One region of the Lysinibacillus sp. FW12 genome, then DNA from elsewhere that is predicted to be linked to it. Evidence: a T-box and tRNA genes for the amino acid it is inferred to sense, from the RefSeq annotation. Region 1 holds a T-box; the other holds one or more tRNA genes.
The links. The T-box of region 1 lies ahead of argS (arginine--tRNA ligase). A T-box ahead of a tRNA ligase gene usually reads a tRNA of that ligase, here a tRNA-Arg.
Positions count from the first base shown of each region.

Region 2: it has a tRNA-Arg gene. The T-box ahead of argS (arginine--tRNA ligase) is inferred to sense a tRNA for this amino acid. The anticodon was not compared.

Region 1 is NZ_CP139094.1:2,417,628-2,428,450, reverse strand. It holds gene SJW71_RS12435 (ABC-F family ATP-binding cassette domain-containing protein) at 1-230, opposite strand, end outside; gene SJW71_RS12430 (FAD-dependent oxidoreductase) at 867-2,750, shown strand; T-box leader at 2,832-3,050, shown strand; gene argS (arginine--tRNA ligase) at 3,095-4,768, shown strand; gene SJW71_RS12420 (MFS transporter) at 4,825-5,997, shown strand; gene SJW71_RS12415 (hypothetical protein) at 6,225-6,614, opposite strand; gene SJW71_RS12410 (TcaA NTF2-like domain-containing protein) at 7,100-8,203, shown strand; gene recQ (DNA helicase RecQ) at 8,211-9,983, shown strand; gene msrA (peptide-methionine (S)-S-oxide reductase MsrA) at 10,046-10,567, opposite strand; gene SJW71_RS12395 (LCP family protein) at 10,742-10,823, shown strand, end outside.
Region 2 is NZ_CP139094.1:924,235-935,057, forward strand. It holds gene SJW71_RS04755 (tetratricopeptide repeat protein) at 1-988, shown strand, start outside; gene trxB (thioredoxin-disulfide reductase) at 1,175-2,119, shown strand; gene SJW71_RS04765 (NUDIX hydrolase) at 2,544-3,011, shown strand; gene rapZ (RNase adapter RapZ) at 3,021-3,914, shown strand; gene SJW71_RS04775 (gluconeogenesis factor YvcK family protein) at 3,919-4,914, shown strand; gene whiA (DNA-binding protein WhiA) at 4,978-5,925, shown strand; gene SJW71_RS04785 (HPr family phosphocarrier protein) at 6,039-6,296, shown strand; gene clpP (ATP-dependent Clp endopeptidase proteolytic subunit ClpP) at 6,551-7,141, opposite strand; tRNA gene SJW71_RS04795 (tRNA-Arg) at 7,448-7,522, shown strand; gene SJW71_RS04800 (basic amino acid ABC transporter substrate-binding protein) at 8,018-8,815, shown strand; gene SJW71_RS04805 (amino acid ABC transporter permease) at 8,904-9,608, shown strand; gene SJW71_RS04810 (amino acid ABC transporter ATP-binding protein) at 9,605-10,327, shown strand; gene SJW71_RS04815 (spore coat protein) at 10,373-10,823, opposite strand, start outside.

The DNA of each region.
Region 1 (10,823 bases):
TCGTATTCAAAGTGGTTTTGCTTTAGGACGGATAAACGTTCGTCCTTGCCCATTGATACGTGACCTTCCTGTGCTTCAATTTCACCAGAAAGAATTTTTAAGAATGTTGATTTACCAGCACCGTTTGCTCCAATTAAACCGTAGCAATTTCCTGGTGTGAATTTTATATTTACGTCTTCAAATAGTTTACGATCGCCATAGCGAAGACCTACATTACTAACTTGAATCATGCAAGTTCCTCCTTTTTTCACAATGGCTCTAGTATATCATGAAATATGTTCCATAGTCTATAAACATTATTAAATCAAGGTTTTGCGTTCTTTCAGCCTATTTTGTTAAACATAAATTGAATAAAGATACAATTAAAAAGTTTTTCTTGATGTAACTTTCTGCAAAGTTGAGACGTCTATATTGTTGTACGATTAACTATTCTTGAAAAAGAATAGAGAAATGACATCATTTACCATGGGGATTTTGGTTGCTTCTTCACAAAGATATCGACTAAAATAATGCTGACTGTTATCAGGTGAACTTAGGTTTCTAATCACAACATGTGTATGTACATAACCCCGTTTGGAATGCCAGCTGATCGTTCCCTTCGATCATTCATACTATTTTTATGCGATTACTACAATTGTCCAATTGGTTGACAAAAAGCATCCAATCCTCATTAATCATTGTATTCATTGATATTAGTAAATCAATTCACATAGAAAAGTTCCGTAGATTAGGTGTGTTTTAATGTACGGTTAAGAGGCTTACATTTGTAGGCAAATGTAGAAATTAGGACATTCAGCTCTTTCAAGAGGTGGAAATGATGATAAAATAAACATGTTTATGGAAAAATTAACTATTGGAGGTACTTTATGGGTAAGGGCTTATTATGGACAGCCACTTGTGTAATAGTAGTTTTACTAGGGTTTGGAAGCTACTATTTTATTAAAGAAATAACAAACTCTATGGCATACAATAAATTAGTGGATGAGTATAAAAAGCCAGAACCAATAAACAATATAGAGGCAGACTATGATGTGATCGTTATTGGTGGAGAACCTGAGGGGGTAGCAGCTGCAGTAGCTGCGGCTCGCAATGGTGCGAAAACATTATTGGTAGAAAAACGACAAGAGCTTGGTGGTTTATTTACATACGGAATGCTGAATTTCCTCGATATCCCTCGTGATGGCCACAATAACTCGATCAGTAAAGGTATTTTCAAAGAGTGGCATGAGCTTGTCAAAGGGAATGACGCTTTTGGCATTGTCGGTGCGAAGGCAGCCTTTAAAAAACTAATTGATGAAGAGCCAAATTTAACCTTATCAGTGCAAACCGAGGTATTGAAAGCGAATGTGAATCAACAGCAAGTAACCTCAGTCGAATTAAAAAATGCGTACGGTACATATGTTGTGACGGGGAAATCTTTTATAGATGCCACACAAGATGCTGATTTTGCTGCAATGTCGAATGTTCCTTTCTTTGTAGGTGGAGAGGATATTGGCATAAAGGATAAACGTATGGCTGTGACTTTAATGCTGCATTTAAAAAATGTAGATTGGGATGAAGTGAAAAAAGCAGCGAAGTCTGACGTATTTGGCGGAGCCAACTTAAATCATACGGTTATGTGGGGCTTCACAAAGCTACATGATGAATACAAGCCTATACAAGAGGGCACGAGATTAAGAGGGTTAAATTTAGCGCGCGTCGATGATGAATATTTTATTAATGCCTTACAAATCTTTGGCATTGATGGCTTGAATGACAACTCCAAACAAGCGGCCATTGCGGCAGGTAAGAAAGAAACGTTACACATTCTTAAATATTTACAGGAAAATTTCCCTGGATTTGAAAAAGCGGAAATTGTCAGCTATCCAGAAGAGCTGTATGTGAGAGAAACAAGACATATTTGGGCCGAATATCAATTACCAATGGCTGATCTTTGGAAAAATAGTGATCAGTGGGATAGTATTGGAATTGCCTCATACCCAGTGGATGTGCAAGCACAGACACCTCATGACTATGGCTACGTCATTGCTGCACCAAAGCAATATGCCATTCCTTTCCGTTCATTAGTACCGAAGGATATTGATGGCTTGCTAGTGGTTGGACGCTCAGCCGGTTATTCGTCACTGGCAGCTGGTAGTGCGCGTATTGTGCCTACCGGAATGGTAACAGGTGAAGCGGCTGGTACTGCGGCTGCACTAGCTTTGAAAGAGAATATCAGCTTTAGAGACATGAGCAAGGATAAAAAGCTTATTGCCTCTTTAAGAAAGCAGCTCGAAAAACAGGGAGCTTATGTTGATTCATTTTCTGTTGAGTATCCGTATCAAGGAAAATGGTATGATGAAGCCATTCAAACACTCATTAATTACGGTCTTGTAGTGGGTGGCTACGAAAATGATTTAAAAGTCGATAGTAAGGCAACAAAAATTAAGTTTGCTAAAATGCTAAAAGAGAGTATGCTCCGTGCTGGTGGAGAGAGTGCCACAGCTAAGAAGGATCAGCTCGAAATTGTCATTAATAAAGTTTATAATAATGGTGATGAAGCCATTATGAGAGATGAAATGGCACAATATTTGGCTGACGTTCTTTTAGGCAAATCCGATGCTACTAGCTGGGATACGTTGATTGAAAAAGGAATCGTCACGGAAAAAGTGGCGAAGAAGGTCAAAGAGAATAAGAATTTAAAATTAAAAGAGATGTACGCCATCATGGCCGATGTCATTCACTATGTAGAAAAAGAACGTTCCTCCTGATGAGGAGCGTTTTTTCAAAAGGAAAATGAAAATCATATTGACGCCAACTAGAAAGTCCTGTAATATATGTCAAAATCATAAAAAAATTCGATGAAAAAGAGAGTAGTTGATGGGACAGCTGGCAAGCGAGTTAGGGATGGTGTGAGCCTAATACAGAAACCATGAATGAAGCGCACTTTGGAGAAGATTCTCGAACTAGTAGTAGAGAATAGCGGGGCGTCACCTCGTTAACAACGGAAAGTGGTCATAACAATGGCAACTAGAGTGGTACCACGGGATTACTATGCTCTCGTCTCTAATTTATAGAGACGGGGGCTTTTTTATTTGAACAGGAGGATGGGAAAATGAATAAACAAATTGCTAAAAGTATTGCAGAAGTTTTTAATCAACAGTTATCGGTGGATGAGATTGAACATTTATTAGAAAAACCAAGAACTTTAGAGCTTGGGGATGTGGCATTTCCGTGCTTTACGTTAGCTAAAACATGGAAGAAATCACCGCAAAGTATTGCCGCAGATATAGCGAATCAGTTAAAAAGTGATGACATCCAGCGTGTGGAGGCTGTGGGTGGCTATGTCAATATTTTTTTGAATCAACAGCAAGTGACGCAGCATGTGTTAAGCAATATCCTGCACGAGAAACATTTATATGGCACCAATCAAACTGCCATGGGACGCGTCGTGTTAGATTTTTCATCGCCCAATATTGCGAAGCCTTTCTCCATGGGACATTTACGTTCAACGGTCATCGGCAATGCATTAGCTAATATTGCTACGAAAAATGGCTATCAAGCGATTCGTATCAATCATCTAGGTGACTGGGGCACCCAATTTGGTAAACTCATCGTGGCGTATCATTATTGGGGTGACAAACAGGCCATTACAGCATCACCGATTGAGGAGTTATTAAAGATTTATGTGAAGTTTCATGAAAAAGCAGAGCAAGATCCAACACTAAACGAACAGGCACGTGCAGCCTTTAAAGCGTTAGAAGACGGCGATGAAGAGGCACTCGCATTATGGCAGTGGTTCAGAGATGTCTCCTTAGTAGAGTTTCAGACAATCTATCAGCTACTGGGCATTGATTTTGATGCCTTTACGGGAGAGGCCTTTTACAATGATAAAATGACAGCCGTTGTGACAGAGCTAAAAGATAAAGAACTCTTAGTAGAATCAGACGGGGCATATGTAGTTGAGTTAGACAATATGCCACCGTGCTTAATTACAAAAACGGATGGAGCTACGCTTTATGCAACGCGTGACTTAGCTGCAGCCTTCTATCGTCAACAGCACTACCAGCCAGAAAAGATTTTCTACGTGGTCGGTAATGAGCAATCACTACACTTTAAGCAACTATTTCAAGTCATCGACAAAATGGGCTATGCTTGGGCAAACCATCTACACCACGTACCATTTGGGATGATGCTTAAGGATGGTAAAAAAATGTCTACACGTAAAGGCAAAGTGGTGTTGCTTGCTGATGTGCTCAAAGAGGCTATTGCAACGGCCAAGCACAATATTGAAGAAAAGAACCCTCATTTACCAAATAAAGAACAAGTAGCACAGCAAGTAGGGGTAGGTGCGGTCATTTTCAATGATTTAAAATATCATCGCCAAAATGATATTGAATTCTCAATCGAACAAATGATGAATTTTGAAGGAGAAACAGGGCCATATGTGCAATACACCTATGCACGTCTGTGTTCCATTTTAGAAAAAGTCGAGGTACCATCACATGACGTGACTCTCGAAGCATTAGGTGAGCAGGCTTGGCCGATTATTTTATTATTAGAACAATTTCCTAACGTGGTGGTCACAGCTTTTGAACAGGCAGATCCGTCGCTAATAGCAAAGTTCGCGTTACAGCTTGCACGTTTATTGAATAAATATTATGCACAACATAAAATATTAGCCGATGATGCACAACAAACATCACGTATAGCACTATGTTATGGTGTCGCAATCATCTTAAAAGAATCGCTCACTTTATTGGGCATCGAGTCACCTGCAAATATGTGAGGTAGCACGATCATAGATTGTCTTGTCAAAGTAGCAGTAGAGAGGATATTGAACAAATGGTGAAAAAACAATGGACCGTTTCGCTCATACTGGTGGTAGTAAGTATATTTTTAATTGCGCTCAATATGAGACCAGTAGTAACAGCAATCGGACCACTATTTAACGTATTAGCATCAGCCTTGCATGTCTCCAATACGAGCATCAGTTTACTAACTTCGATTCCCGTTTTTTGTATGGGATTATTTGCTCCACTTGCTGTGCCTCTTCAGCGGAAGCTTGGGACGAAATCGTCTATCACACTGTTAGGCGTCATCCTTGTTGTAGCGAATGGATTGCGTTTTTTTAAAGAAAGCTATCAATTACTAGTGATCACCAGTTTTATGGCAGGTTTGGCTATCGCTATAATTGGTCCGATATTAAATGCGTATATTAAGAAAAAATTTCCGCAGCGTTTTACGGCAGTGATTGGTATCTATTCATTTGGCATTGGGGTAGGGGCTACCTTAAGTGCTGCGTTAACTGTTGCTTTTTATCATGCTTTTGCTAATAGTTGGACCATTGCACTTGGGCTATGGGTCCTACTAGCTATTGTCGCAGTTGTCTTTTGGTTATTGGCCATTCCAACAGAGCAGCCAGAGTTTGGGCAAAACGTGGAAACGTCTGAACAGAGTCGGAATCCGTGGACATCTAGACGTGCCTGGGTGATTTTACTGTACTTTGGTTTACAAACGTCGCTGTTTTTCTCCATCATGTCTTGGCTCACACCTCTTCTGCAGGATAAAGGCTCGACACTAGAGGCAGCTAGTACCATGCTCACATGTATGTCAATTGTGCAAATGATTGGAAATATGGCTGTGCCAGTATTCATGGAAAAATGGCCAAATCGAATGGCTTGGATTCGAGCATTAGGCTTAGTAGGCGTCATTGGATTTACACTATTGTGGCTCACATCAGGGACCCTTTTATGGTTAGCTGTTTTATTGATTGGCATAGTCTTAAGTGGTCTATTTCCGATTGGCTTGTTGTTACCACTTGATGAGGCTCAAAACGATCAAGAGGCCAATAGCTGGTCCTCGATGGTGCTATCAGGTGGCTTTATGCTGAGTGCCATAATCCCAATCATGATTGGGGTTGGCTATGACATAACAGGCAACCATATGTGGACATATGTCATCTTTCTTGTGTTGATGGTAGGCATTATCGCAACGACAGGACTGTTAAAAAAATAAGAGGATATGCGTTAACGGTAACCCGTTCAGTTCAGTGGTAAAAAAGTTCAAAATAACATTGGAAATTGCGACATATTTTACAATGAAATTATCACTACAATTAACATAGTAATTAGCATTGATTTTGACATAAAAAAGGACTTAATTCACTTAATGAACTAAGTCCTTTTAACATCGGCTATTTATAATGGAAAATAAGCCTCTGTTTGTTGAACAAGACGTTTTGTTTACCCTTCAACGATTGCAAGATACTTTTTGATTTCTCCCTCAGATTCAATAATTAAAATATCTTCTCTTTCTTTTGTAGAAAAAATCTTTGCACCAACAGGAAGTTTATTTGACATTTCATCTTTAAAATTCGTACCAGTATCATTTTTTGTTTTAATTTCACTGACTTGAACATCTTTTGTTAAAGATAATTTTTCTACCCAATCAATATTAGCTTTATAAATTACGCCCTTATATTGAAAGATATCAGCATTAGAATCCAAAGTTAATACTTCTTCGGCGTCGATACTATCATTCGTCACTGTTGTAGTTCCCCCTTGAATATTACAGCCTGTAATCATAAATAATGCTAATACAATTAAACCGTAGAAATATTTTTTTGATTTCATTTTAATCACCTCTATTACATAGACTTGAATTATCTGGAAAAGTTACAAATATTCCATAACACCAGTGAAATACAGGTGTTATTTGAAATTAAATAGTAACTGGACATTCATTCATCATTTATAGATAATATACTCCCAAGAATACACCTTAGAAGCCAAACAAAGTCGTTGTACAGGTGTTTCATCTTTTCCATTCGTTTAAAAATGCAGACAGAAGTTATAAAAATAGCCTGCTAATTACAATGAAATTAGCAGGCTATTTCTTTTTTTATGAAAATTATTTTCCGATTCAGTTATCCTCCAATTCTCACAACAAATGTTATGTTTCATAAAAAATAATAGGTAGAATGAAATAAATAGAGACAAGTTGCTGCATTTTTCTAATATCGAAATTTAAATAATAATATTATGTAAACTTGAAACATCACCATTCCTTGATTATGATAGACAATAGAGAATGATGAAAAGAAAGTTTTGGTGAAAGTATGTATAAAAAAGTGCTCGTGTTAGGAGCGACAGCTTTACTCATCACAGGCTGTGATAGTCAAATAGGAGCAGGCTGGTTTCAAAGTAAAAAGGCAGAAGTCCACAAAGAGAGATCGATTGTCGAGCAAGAAGAAAAAATTATTCCAGAAGTAAAAGTTATCGGAGAGCATGGTGTTGGGGCAGGCATTATAATTAAACAACAGGATGATCATCTGTTCATTTTAACGAGTGGAGCACTTGTCGCATCCAAACCAACGGCTCTTATCCAGTTCGGTCAAAATAAGTTAGTGGCAGCAGATGTTCATTTCATGTCAACAGCACATAATATGGCCCTTTTACAAGTTTCGTATCAAGCAAATGTCCAAGTGCCCAAAATCTATGAAGGGGAACTTAATCAGCTAGCAGTTTATGTCAATGGCATGCCCTATACCATTCAGAAATACCAAGATAAAGTAGCGGCTTATTATATTCAAGCAGAAGAAGCCCTACCTTTAGGAAGCCCTGTTATGGAGGCAAACAACGGGGCTATTGTTGGACTTTATTTTAATCGTCAGCAACAAGGTGAGTCCCAACCATACATACTGCCAATAAAGGAAGTCCAGTCCTTTGTGGAGGAGTGGATTGAAGATGGCATGACACCTAGTGTTCGTTTATCCCAATCTAAAAACCTATATCCTTATATTGAACAGGGTGATAAGGAAGCAGTACAGCAAGCTATCGACCAATATGGCGAAAATATCTTTGCCTATAATACGGATGAAATTAAGCTATTTTTAGATACGTTCCATAAGTATTTAAAGGGGGCAGTGGCCATTCAGGATGCAAGTGTCATGGAACCAATCGTTGGATCAGAAGATTTACAGGAAACCCTTACAAGTATGGTTGCCTATTATGCCTCCAAACAGGCGAAGATCCATTTCTCTGATACGAGCATACAGGATATTCAAGTGGAAGAATCCCATCTCCTTGTGAGAGCCAAAACGGAATATATACTAACGAATGCTGCTGGGCAGGAAGCGCTTGCCCACTCCATCATGCTGTATGAATTAGAAAAAAATGACCAGGGCGAGTACAAGCTACTTCGTCTAACAACCGAGGAGTGAATTGTACATGGAGCAAGCAAGACAAATGCTACAGCATCATTTTGGCTATGACGCCTTTCGTCAAGGACAAGCCCAAATTATTGAACAAACATTACAAGGGCAATCAAGCCTATGCGTAATGCCAACAGGTGGAGGGAAGTCCATTTGCTATCAAATTCCTGCCTTAATGCTAGAGGGCTTAACCATTGTTATTTCGCCGCTTATTTCCTTGATGCAAGATCAGGTCGAGGCGTTACGTGCGGCGAACATTCCTGCTGCTTATATTAATAGTACATTGACAGCACAGGAAGTGGATGAAACGATGCAGCTAGCTAGTGCTGGGTATTTAAAACTTCTATATATTGCACCGGAGCGACTAGAAAGTACTACGTTTCTTCAAGCCCTGTCTTCATTAACTGTACCCCTAATCGCTGTAGATGAGGCTCATTGTATTTCCCAATGGGGTCATGATTTTCGACCAAGCTATCGATCTATTCAAAAGCTCTTTACTTTGTGGCCGCAAAAACCAACTGTTTTAGCGTTGACTGCCACGGCAACGCCAGCAGTCTGTGAGGATATTCGTCAATTATTATCGATTGACGAGCAGGCAACGGTTATCACAGGCTTTGCTCGTGATAATTTGGCTCTCACTGTGTTAATTGGAGAAAATAAGGAACGTTATATTAAAAATTACTTAATGAAAAATAAACAGGAAGTAGGTATTATTTACGCTGCTACTCGAAAAGCAGTAGATGCGATTTATGATATGTTAAGTCGCTCCGGGGAAGCAGTTGCCAAATATCATGCGGGCTTATCAGAGGAATTGCGAATGGCAGAGCAGGAGCGATTTTTAAAGGATGAGGCACGTATTATGGTAGCCACCAATGCTTTTGGCATGGGGATTGATAAAAGTAATGTGCGCTTTGTCTTGCATTATCAAATGCCTCGCAATATGGAGAGCTATTATCAAGAAGCGGGTCGAGCTGGGCGAGATGGTCTACCAAGTGCCTGTCTCTTACTATATGCCTCTGGCGACGTCCAAACACAGCGTTTTTTAATTGAACAAACACAGGATGAAGCACGTATCACTCAGGAGTTAGCAAAGCTCCAAACAATGGTCGACTATTGCCATACAGAGGGTTGCTTACAAAATGCCATTTTATCGTATTTTGGTGAGGAACAGGAAGAGCCTTGTGGACGCTGCAGTAATTGTAATGATGGACGCGCTGTGACAGATGTGACCGAGGATGCGCAGAAGGTGCTCGCTTGTGTCGTGCGTATGGGACAAAAATTCGGTAAGACGATGGTTGCCCAAGTGTTAATTGGCTCCAAAAATCAAAAAATCGCTGAATTTGGTTTTGCTCGATTATCGACCTACGGCATTTTAAAAGGACAGTATTCCTCTAAGGATGTCTCCAACTTTATTGAGTTTTTAATTGCAGAAGGTTTATTGGCCGTGAAGCATGGGACATTCCCAACCATTTATGTATCAGCAGAGGGCAAGGAAGTACTACTTGGCAATCGTCAGGTTATGCGTAAGGAAGCTGTCACAGTGAAGAAGCTGGTGGACAATGATCCATTATTTGAACATTTACGGGTGTTACGAAAAGAGATTGCGGATGAAGAAAAGGTACCACCATTTGTTGTATTCTCCGATAAAACATTGCGTGATCTATGTGATAAAAGACCAGCTGTACTGGAGGATTTACGACAGGTAAGCGGTATTGGTGAGGTGAAATTTGACAAATACGGTAAGCGCTTTTTTGAGGCTCTGCAATCGTTTGTAGAAGCCTCATCATAAGAATTTACAGCTGTTTTCGTACAAAAGGTGTCTCCAACATGTGAGACACCTTTTATTATTGCTTATTTTTCCCAATGTTTTGTAATGAATTCATCTCGGCCAGAAATGGCACGATCTTGCTGATAGTGTTCTGCCTCTTTTTTATAATAGTCTTGGTGATAATCTTCTGCTGGATAGAAGCGTTCAGCATCGCGAATTTTGGTTACAATAGGTTTATCAAAGCGCCCACTGTTGGCAAGCTTTTCTTTGGAAGCCAAAGCGATTTGCTTTTGCTCATCTGTATAGGTAAAGATGGCTGTTGTATAGGATTCTCCACGATCATGGAACTGGCCAAAAGCATCTGTTGGGTCAATTTGCATCCAATAAATCTCAAGAAGCTGTTCATAACTAAAAATAGTAGGATCGAATTCAATTTCGACTACTTCCAAATGACCTGAAGTCCCTTTCTTGACATCTTCATAGGTTGGATTTTCTAAATGGCCGCCCATGTAGCCAGAAGTGACTTTATGTATACCGTCCCACTCGACGAATGGCTTCACCATGCACCAAAAACATCCGCCAGCAAATGTAGCTTTTTCTATCATATTGCATCATCCTTTCTTTTGTGAAATTATTATAGCATTGTTTTGCTCCAAACTGGGTAAATGGGTGTAAAATAACGAGTAGATAGAAAAACATGGAATCGATACTGTCAAAATGAAACTTTCTAGCTAATCAATCGTTACATTAACTATATCAAAATAGAGGAGTTAGTTGTTATGGAAGAGCAAGATTATACGAGACGCTCACAACGTCCGAAAAAACGGAGACTACGTAAAGGGAGAGCTTTTTTTACATTAG
Region 2 (10,823 bases), 1.5 Mb from region 1:
TCGCCCAGCATTTTGGTCTGCCTATAATAATTTAGCGCTCGCTTATTTTTATGTTGGAGAAGAAGAACAAGCAAAAGATCTCTTACATACAGTGCTACGTGAAAATAAGGGCAACTTACATGCGCTATGTAATTTAACGGTGATTGCGTATTATGAAAAGAATGAAGAAGACTTACAAGCGCTATTAAATGTGCTTGTTAAAATTCAGCCTTATACATGGGAGCATCGTTATAAGCTTGGAGCGACATTAGCCTTAATAGGGCAATACGAATTAGCCTATAAGTGGTTACGCAGTATGCAAAAGAGAGGCTATGTTGGAGATGCAGGTTTTTACTTTTGGTTATCCCATGCTGCATATTTCTCAGATCATGTGGAGATTTCGAAAAGTGCTTGGGATCAGCTTCTAGAGCTAGATCCAGACAAAGAAGGCTTTGAGCCATGGCGCCAACAGGAGAATGAATTTGCTCTGGATGCCTTGGAGCATGATCGTGATTTTATTGTTGAAAAATTAGAAAGTTCTTATACAAGTGAACGTATTTTTGGGTTGTTTTTATTGAAAGGAACTGCCCATAAGCAAGAAATTATCGCCCATCCGAAATGGGTCAATATTGAACAATTAGGCTCATTCGAGAAGTTATTTTTGGCTTACGCACTGGGTCATGAATTTGATAAGAAAAATAAAGTAGAAGCAAGCTTTTTACGTGCAGTCCATGTGTCAGAAATTTTATTAGAACAGTATGGAAAGCTATCATCACTGATTGTTCCAATGTTTCAGATGTGGTTTGTACTTTGTGAACAAGCTTTAGTACAAAATTATCGTTTTACTAATCCTGCAGCGATTGCGGGAGCAAATGACTATTTGTTTAAATCTTCACAGATGCTCAAAGTAACAAAAAAAGAAATAGCTCAACAATATGGGGTTTCTGTTTCCACTTTAACGAAGTATATTGATGAAATCTTAACATTTTTACCTGATAGTCATAATTAGCGTGTGAGCAACATAGTTGAATAACTTTATACTTTCACATACGATGAACATACTAACGTTATCACCAATATTCCTTGGCGACATTGCGTTTTATAACCGTCCTATCCGCCAAGGGCTTTATCTTCTTCAATAGGTGACGTTACACTTAATGAAGATAAAAAGTATTTTGTTTAGGGGGAAGTATTTATGTCGGAAGAAAAAATTTATGATGTAGTAATCATTGGTGCAGGTCCTGCAGGGATGACTGCTGCTGTCTATACATCTCGTGCAAATTTATCAACATTAATGATTGAACGTGGTATTCCTGGTGGGCAAATGGCAAACACAGAAGAAGTAGAAAATTACCCAGGTTTTGATACAATTTTAGGGCCAGAGCTTTCTACAAAAATGTTTGAGCACGCTAAAAAATTTGGTGCTGAATATGCCTACGGTGATGTAACAGAAATCATTGATGGTGAAGAATATAAAACCATTAAATCAGGTGCAAAAGAATATAAAACACGTGCCATTATCATTACAACAGGAGCAGAGTATAAAAAAATGGGTGTGCCAGGTGAAAAAGAACTTGGCGGCCGTGGCGTCAGCTACTGTGCAGTATGTGATGGTGCATTCTTTAAACAAAAAAATCTAGTCGTTGTAGGTGGAGGAGATTCAGCTGTTGAAGAGGGTGTTTATCTGACTCGCTTTGCTGATAAAGTCACAATTGTCCACCGTCGCGATAAATTACGTGCTCAAAAAATTCTGCAAGATCGCGCTTTTGCTAACGACAAAATTGATTTCATTTGGAATGCAACTGTAAAAGAAATTAATGAGGCTAATGGTAAAGTTGGTAGTGTAACACTACAATCAACTGTTGATGGTACAGAATCTGAATTTGCAACAGATGGTGTCTTTGTATACATTGGAATGTTACCTTTAACTAAACCATTTGAATCATTAGGTATTTTAAATGATGCTGGTTATATTTTGACAAATGACAATATGGAAACAACAATCCCAGGTATTTTTGCTGCTGGGGATGTTCGTGAAAAATCACTTCGTCAAATTGTCACAGCAACAGGTGATGGTAGTATTGCTGCACAAGCTGTACAGCATTATGTAGAAGAACTATTAGAAAAAATTAATGCCTAACATGGCTTTTAAGGAAAAAAATACAATTTTAATGTGGTTTTAATATTGCTGTAACTTGAATGACATATAAAAGGTGTATGATTAAACATGTAATTAGCAATCCCCCTTTTATTTTGTTAGTAGGTTGTTTCCGCCTCAATAGGTGGGAGCAACCTACTTTTTTATTTGTATTGATCATGATGTTATTTACATTGTTTTACTAAATGAAGAGAACACCTCTTAAGCGTCATCTAGCGGAATGACGATCATTCCAGTAAGGATATTTAATTTATAAAAAGCGTAAGTTATGCCCACAAATAATTCACAATGCTTGAATAAAACTAAATTGTTAATTGTCTTTGCTAGAGAGTTGTAAATGAGGACAAATCTTGCAAGGTCTTGCTATAATGGAGAGTAGAATGCAAAAGTGATTAGAGGTGTGCCTATGCAAAGAATTGCAAATTTAATTGCCGTAAAAGACGGTAAAGTATTATTACTTCAGAAACCAAGACGAGGTTGGTATGTTGCTCCAGGAGGCAAAATGGAGAGCGGTGAGTCTATCTTTGAGGCTGCTGTCCGTGAGTTTCAAGAAGAGACAAATGTTACACCTTTGAATGTTCATTTAAAGGGTGTTTATACAATGATCATTAAAGAAAACAATGATGTTGTGGACGAATGGATGCTCTATACATTTGTTGCAAAGGATGTAGAAGGTATACCATTTGAAGAAACGAGAGAAGGCAAGCTTGCATGGCACCCAGTTGAGGATTTAGCACATTTGCCAATGGCTGAAGGAGATCGAACTAATTTACAATTTGCCGTTTCACAAACAGGTATTCAATATGGCACGTTTGACTATACAACGAATTTTGAATTACTTCATCAGAAAATACAAATATCAAAAGAACAATAAAGGAGTTGCATGACAGTGGTGGTTGAAAGCCAACAAAGTACACATGAATTGGTTATTATTACAGGAATGTCTGGAGCTGGAAAGACCGTGGCTATTCAAAGCTTTGAGGATTTAGGGTATTACTGTATTGATAATTTACCACCTGCGTTACTTACAACTTTTTTAACTCTGCTAAGAGATTCTGGTAAAAATAGTACGCGTATCGCGGCGGTAATGGATATGCGTGGTGGCGATTTTTTTGATGCTCTAATTGGCGCATTAGACCATATACTAAAAGAAGGCGATATTGTAGCTCGTATTTTATTTTTAGATGCAGACGATGCCACATTAGTCAGACGCTATAAAGAAACAAGGCGTGCCCATCCATTAGCAGTAAATGGTTTACCATTAGATGGAATCAAACATGAACGTGCACTCTTATCTGAAGTAAAAGGCCGTGCTAATTTCGTTTATAACACATCTAACATGAAGCCAAAGCAACTGCGCGAAAGAATTGTCAAAGAATTTGCTAGTGATGCAGATACTATTTTTACTGTTAACATCATGTCCTTTGGCTTTAAGCATGGTATGCCCATTGATGCTGATTTAGTATTCGATGTGCGTTTTCTTAAAAATCCATATTATGTGGAGGAACTGCGTCCTAAAACGGGTCTTCAAACAGAGGTATCCTCTTATGTTTTAGCTTTGGAAGATACACAAATACTCATCCAAAAACTAACGGATTTATTAGACTTTATGATTCCTCTTTATCGACAAGAAGGTAAATCTCAACTTGTCATTGCTTTCGGTTGTACTGGGGGGCAGCATCGCTCAGTGACGTTAGCAGAATTTTTTGGTGCCTATTTTGCAGGCAAGGAAAATACGGTTATTACGCATCGTGATATTAATCGTAGAAAGGAATGAGTGAATGGGGAAAAAGCAAACAAAGCTTGTGGTAATAGGTGGTGGCACAGGACTTTCTACGTTACTGCGCGGGCTTAAGCATCATCCATTTGATATTACTGCTATTGTAACAGTGGCAGATGATGGTGGTTCTTCTGGCCGTTTACGTGATGACTACGATATTCCACCACCTGGTGATGTTCGCAATGTCATTGCAGCATTATCAGATATTGAGCCACTTGTTGAGCAAATGTTTCAGTACCGTTTTTCAGCATCAGAGGATTTACGAGGACATTCTTTGGGAAACTTAATGCTTACAGCTCTTACTGATATTACAGGCGATTTCAGCCATGCTATAAGTGAAATGGGAAAGGTTTTAAAAGTTCATGGTCGCGTTATACCAGCTGCAAATAAAAAAATAAACCTACATGCTGTGCTAGAGGATGGTTCAATTATCGAAGGAGAATCCAAAATACCAACAGCAACAAAGCGCATTAATCGCGTTTTTTTAGTACCTGAAAATGTGCAACCGTTACCAGAAGCTATTCGTGCCATACATCGTGCAGACTATATTTTAATCGGTCCTGGAAGCTTGTATACAAGTATCATTCCCAATTTGCTTGTGAAGGAGATTGGTGAAGCTGTAGTGAAAGCAAAAGGAAGAAAAATATATGTTTGTAATTTAATGACGCAAAAAGGTGAAACCATTTCTTATACAGCAGGCGATCATGTAGCAGCCATACATAAGCATGTTGGCAACGATTTTATTGATTCGATTTTAGTAAATGATGAAGAACTCCCAATTCCAGTAAAAGAACTGTATAAAGAAGAAAGAGCTGAACCAGTAACATTTGATGTGGCAAAGCTTGAAAGTATGGGTTTAGAGGTAATTAAACGTGACATTGCGACTATTAGGCAGGATGGAACTGTTCGACATAATGCTGCAAATGTTGCAGAATGGCTAGTAGATTACGCTGATATTTACCATCAAAAGGTAAATAGACCGATTATAGAAACATAATACGTTTATTGTATATGGTAAGATAACATATACATAGAAATATGATTGAAAGGGGGGCGTGATATGTCTTTTGCTTCTGAAACAAAAAAAGAACTGACGCAAATAGAAGCGGACAATCATTGTATGAAAGCAGAAGTTTCTGCCCTAATTCGTATGAATGGTTCATTATCCTTTGCAAATAAACAACTAAGCTTAGACGTGCAAACTGAAAACGCTGCAATAGCTAGAAGATTATATACGATTATGAAAAAGTTATATCCATACAATGTGGAATTACTAGTTCGCAAGAAAATGCGACTTAAAAAAAATAATGTGTATATATGCCGTGTAAGAGAAGGTGCACGTGAGCTGTTAATTGATTTAGAAATCATCTCAGACGACTTTCAATTTAATCATACAATCTCAAGAGAGCTCATAAAAAAGAGTGGACAAAAAAGAGCGTATTTAAGAGGTGCATTTTTAGCAGGAGGTTCTGTCAATAATCCAGAAACATCAGCCTATCATTTAGAGATATATTCTTTATATAAAGAGCATGGTGAAGCATTAATGGATTTAATGAATGAATTTGAGCTCAATGCTAAAACAATTGAACGGAAAAAAGGTTTTGTGACGTATTTAAAGGAAGCAGAAAAAATTTCAGATTTCCTTAATATTGTTGGTGCCCACCAGGCTATGATGAAGTTTGAAGATGTTCGGATATTGCGAGATATGCGCAATAGTGTCAACCGTATTGTAAACTGTGAAACAGCCAATTTAAATAAGACCATAGGTGCAGCATTACGGCAAGTGGAGAATATTCGATTTATTGAAAATTCGATTGGCCTTGATCAACTGCCAGAGAAGCTTCGTGAAATAGCACGTCTACGTGTAGAATACCAAGATGTTACGTTAAAAGAGCTTGGTGAAATGGTTTCCAGTGGAACGGTTAGTAAATCAGGCGTTAACCATCGATTAAGAAAAATTGACGAAATTGCGGAAGCATTAAGACGCGGTGAAAAAATAGGTGGTTAAGTTTTCATACTTTTCAGGTATGAATGTCATGCGTAATCGCTTATTGTTCTTTTGCTAGTAAGTAAGGTAAGATAAAACTAATAGATGAACGGTAGTGAAGGGGAGTTTTGAGAATGATTGAGAGAAGAGTCCAGGTCAAATTAAAATTAGGACTACAAGCTAGACAAGCAGCACTATTTGTGCAAGAAGCAAATCGTTTTAGTGCTGATATCTTTCTAGAAAAAGATGAGAAAAAAGTAAATGCGAAATCCATTATGGGTGTCATGAGTCTAGCTGTCGCTAAAGGTACCGAAGTTACTTTAAGCAGTGAAGGCAACGATGCCGAGCAAGCGGTTACAGCATTGGCAACACTTATCGAAAAAGAAGATTAAACATTTGTAATATTATCGAACATAAAGGCACCACAGAGCAATTCTGTGGTGCCTTCATGTTGTTGAATAAATGTTCCGTTCCGCCCGCGTCCTTTCCCCAGAGGGTACGTTCGCTCCTTATCTCATTTGTGACGTTGATCCTCTAGGAGTAACGCTTAAAATGAGTAGGGAGAACATTATCACCTTTCACAAAAAAATTTATTTTTCAACACAATAAAGGCATCACAGAGCAAATCTGTGATGCCTTCTGTTTTTTATTTATTATCGCTACGATGCATAATATGGTCGATTAAACCGTATTCTTTAGCTCGCTCAGCAGTCATGAAGTTATCACGATCTGTGTCTCTTGCAATGACTTCAAGTGGTTGACCAGTGCGTTCAGATAAAATGCCGTTTAATTTTTCACGTAAGAATAAAATACGTTTAGCAGCAATTTCAATTTCCGTCGCTTGACCTTGTGCACCACCTAGTGGTTGGTGAATCATGACTTCTGCATTTGGTAATGCAAAACGTTTACCAGGTTCCCCAGCAGCAAGTAAGAATGCTCCCATTGACGCAGCCATACCAATACAAATTGTTTGAACCTGTGGCTTAATAATTTGCATTGTGTCGTAGATAGCCATACCAGCCGTAATTGATCCACCTGGTGAATTGATGTAAAGAGAGATATCTTTATCTGGATCTTCTGCTTGTAGGAAAAGAAGCTGTGCGACAATAGAGTTAGCTACATTGTCATCAATAGCACTTCCTAAAAGGATAATACGGTCTTTAAGCAGACGTGAGTAAATATCGTATGCACGTTCACCACGACTTGTTTGTTCAATAACTGTAGGAATTAAATTCATGTTAAATCCTCCTTAAAAAACTAAATTCGAATACCTTTGCTGAAATTTCCATTGTTATTTCAGCTGTATCCTTATCATACACATTATAGTCAGGGAAGGTCAAATATTAACCCTGCTAAAGTGAAATTAAAAAAAATATATTGTTTTTGCATTCTATGGTTGTATTTTGTGAGATACGTTTGTATAATAGTTAAGGTTATAAGTTTAAAGTACAGGACACTATTTTGCAGGTATGCTTCAAAAATGAGGATTATCTACATCATGCTTTTCGTAAGCCTAGAGTGAGTACTTTTTTTTTGTGCTTTTGCCCTCGTGGTGTAATGGATAACACGTAAGATTCCGGTTCTTGCACTGGGGGTTCGATTCCCTCCGAGGGCGCCATTTTACTGATTATAGATATACTTGTTATAGCTCGTCTCCTAATAAGTAGTTTAGCAGCCTGCTTAGTGGAGATAGAGAGGAAAAAGTAAGGGAATACTGTCCTAGTTGGCATTATTCCCCTATTTGTTCCTTTCAAACCTTCAAAAAAGCAACAACTCCAAATTATTTTTTAGTGAACATACTGTACGTGGACTAGTCATAGTCAAAAAAAGAATCCTTTCTGAGGGGATTCTTTTTTTTGCCAAAATTTATCGAAAATTGGCATCGTTTATATTGTATATATATTAGTTTTAGGTTTGATTTCTTGTTATTTATACATATTTTATCTAATTATATGCATTTAATATAAATTTATATGAAAAAATATTTAGTTTTATGTGAAAAGTTGTTGTCTAATTACTATAATGTTAATATAATTGACCTAATAGTCTAACATTTCCGAATTGCGAAAAATAATACGCATTTCGGAATATTATCGAAACAGGGGGAAAAACAATGAAAAAAACAGGATGGATGTTATTGATGATGATAGCAGCTTTAACATTAGCACTTGCAGGTTGCGGAACAAAAGATGATGCATCCTCAGGTAGTACACCTTCAGAAGATGGCGGAGATGGGAAGAAAGTATATAAAGTAGGTACAGAGGCTACTTTTGCACCATTTGAATCTGTTGACGATTCAGGGAAAATTGTAGGGATTGATGTCGATATTTTACAAGCTATTGCGGATGAAATGGATTTTGAGGTTGAATGGAATAATATTGGTTGGGAGCCTGTTTTCCAAACAATTAAAAATGGCGAAACAGATATCGGTGCTTCTGGGATCACAATCACGGAAGAGCGTAAAGAATCATTTGATTTTACAGAACCATACTATGAATCTCAATTACTAATCGTTGTGAAAGAAGATTCAAAGATTAAGTCATTAGAAGAACTAAAAGATAAAAAGGTATCCGTTCAAATTAATGCTACTGGTCATATGGCAGCGAAAAAGTTACAAGGTGAAGCAAGTACAAATATTATGGCTTTTGAAAGTCAGCCAATCGCTATTCAAGAGATGTTAAATGGAAACGTTGATGCAGCTATTGGAGATAATGCAGTAGTTTATGAATATATTAAAGCTCATCCAGATCAAAAACTAAAAGTAATTGAAGATGATGCATTCGAAAAAGAATACTATGGCTTTATGGTTCAAAAGGGGAATAAAGAGCTATTAGATAAATTGAATGAAGGTCTTAAAAAGATTAAAGAAAACGGAAAATTAAAAGAAATTACAGGTACGGATTTTCAGTAATAAATGAGTAGGGTGATGCCACTAGCACAGCTACTGTGCTGGCGGCTCATTTAATTTTCGTAACTTTAAAGGGGAATGGGGTTTTCGGATGGACATCTTTGACCTACGCTGGGACATTGTCTGGAACTACCGAGATATGTTTATACGAGGTATTGGCGTAACACTTATTTTGACACTTAGTGGTTATTTTGGAGGTATTCTATTAGGTCTATTTTTGGGCCTAGGAAAATTATCGAGTAAAAAATGGATTTATTGGCCATCTAAACTATATATCGATTTATTCCGTGGAACACCAATGCTTGTGCAAATTTTGTTAATACACTTAGCAGTGATTCCAACAATCTTTGGTCATTCTTTAGGCTATATGGTTTCAGGTATTACAGCACTAATTTTAAACTGTGCAGCTTACAATGCGGAAATCTTCCGTGCAGGTATTCAAAGTATTGCAAAAGGGCAAATGGAGGCAGCTCGTTCTCTTGGTTTAACGCATAACCAGGCGATGCGAAAGGTCATTTTACCGCAAGCATTTAGACGCATGATTCCACCGTTAGGGAATGAATTCATTGCATTATTAAAAGATTCATCATTAGTAACAGTTATTGCAGCACCAGATATTTTATATGCTAGTAAAGTAGTAGCAGGTGCAAGTTTCCGCTTCTGGGAACCGTACATCGTTGCTGCATTACTATACTTAGTTTTAACATATGGTGTAACGAAGATTGTCGCATTTATCGAGAAACGTTTTAGCAATAGTTATGTCCCTCGTAAAGCAGAAGGGCGGGAAGCAAGATGATAAAAATTGAGAACCTACACAAATATTTTGGCAAGCTTGAAGTATTAAAAGGAATCGATTATGAAATTCAAGAGAAACAGGTTGTCTGCGTCATTGGACCATCTGGTTCAGGGAAAAGTACATTTTTACGCTGCATCAATATGCTTGAAGAAGTGACAGATGGTGCTATTTATATTGAAAACGTAAAAATAAATGATCCTAAAACGAATATCAATGAGATTCGAGCTGAAGTTGGCATGGTGTTTCAACAATTTAACTTATTCCCTCATATGACAGTTCTCGATAATGTAACGATGGCACCTATGCAAATTCGTAAAATGAGTCGTCCAGATGCTGAAGCACTTGGACATGAGCTATTGAAAAAGGTTGGACTCGACAGCAAGGCTTATAATTATCCTGAGCAGCTTTCAGGTGGTCAGCAGCAGCGTGTAGCCATTGCACGTGCCTTAGCAATGAAGCCCAAAGCCATTCTATTTGACGAGCCTACTTCCGCACTCGATCCAGAAATGGTAAAAGAGGTGCTAGATGTAATGAAAAATCTAGCTGCTGAAGGGATGACAATGGTTGTTGTTACCCATGAAATGGGGTTTGCTCGTGAAGTGGGCGATCGAGTTGTCTTTATGGATGGAGGCTTTATCGTAGAAGAAGGCTCTCCGGATGAATTGTTCGGCAATCCGCAAAACGAACGTACGAAGGCATTTTTAGGGAAAGTTCTATAATTAAAAAGACAGTCCATGGTGAGAAATTACACCATGGACTGTTTTTTAATGAAGGGGATTAGATGTTGTGTCGTATGCATTAAGCATCGTTTGCATATCCTGTTCAGAGTACTGAGGCACCTGATAATAGCCATGCATATTTTGGTAGATCGATAATTCGTATGCCATTTCGATGCAGTTTGGAATACTATCAGCAACAACACGACGAACAACAGGGTTTGTTGTCTCCATCGCCGCAGTAGTCATACATTTAGCTGCCCCTTTTTGAGCACCAAGTAAGAAACCAGAAATGGCTTCATCATTAATTTCATTGGCATTTTGCATTGGCTTTTTAGGTTGACCAGCATTTAAGCCGTATTTAAAGTCATTACCTGTCTCCATTTGATAACGCCCTGTTGGCACAGATGGATCATGACCAGTTTTAAAGGACTCCACAATTGTATTGTACATACCTAGAGTGAAGTTATATTGGCGATCCAAAATGCTTAGTAGCTCT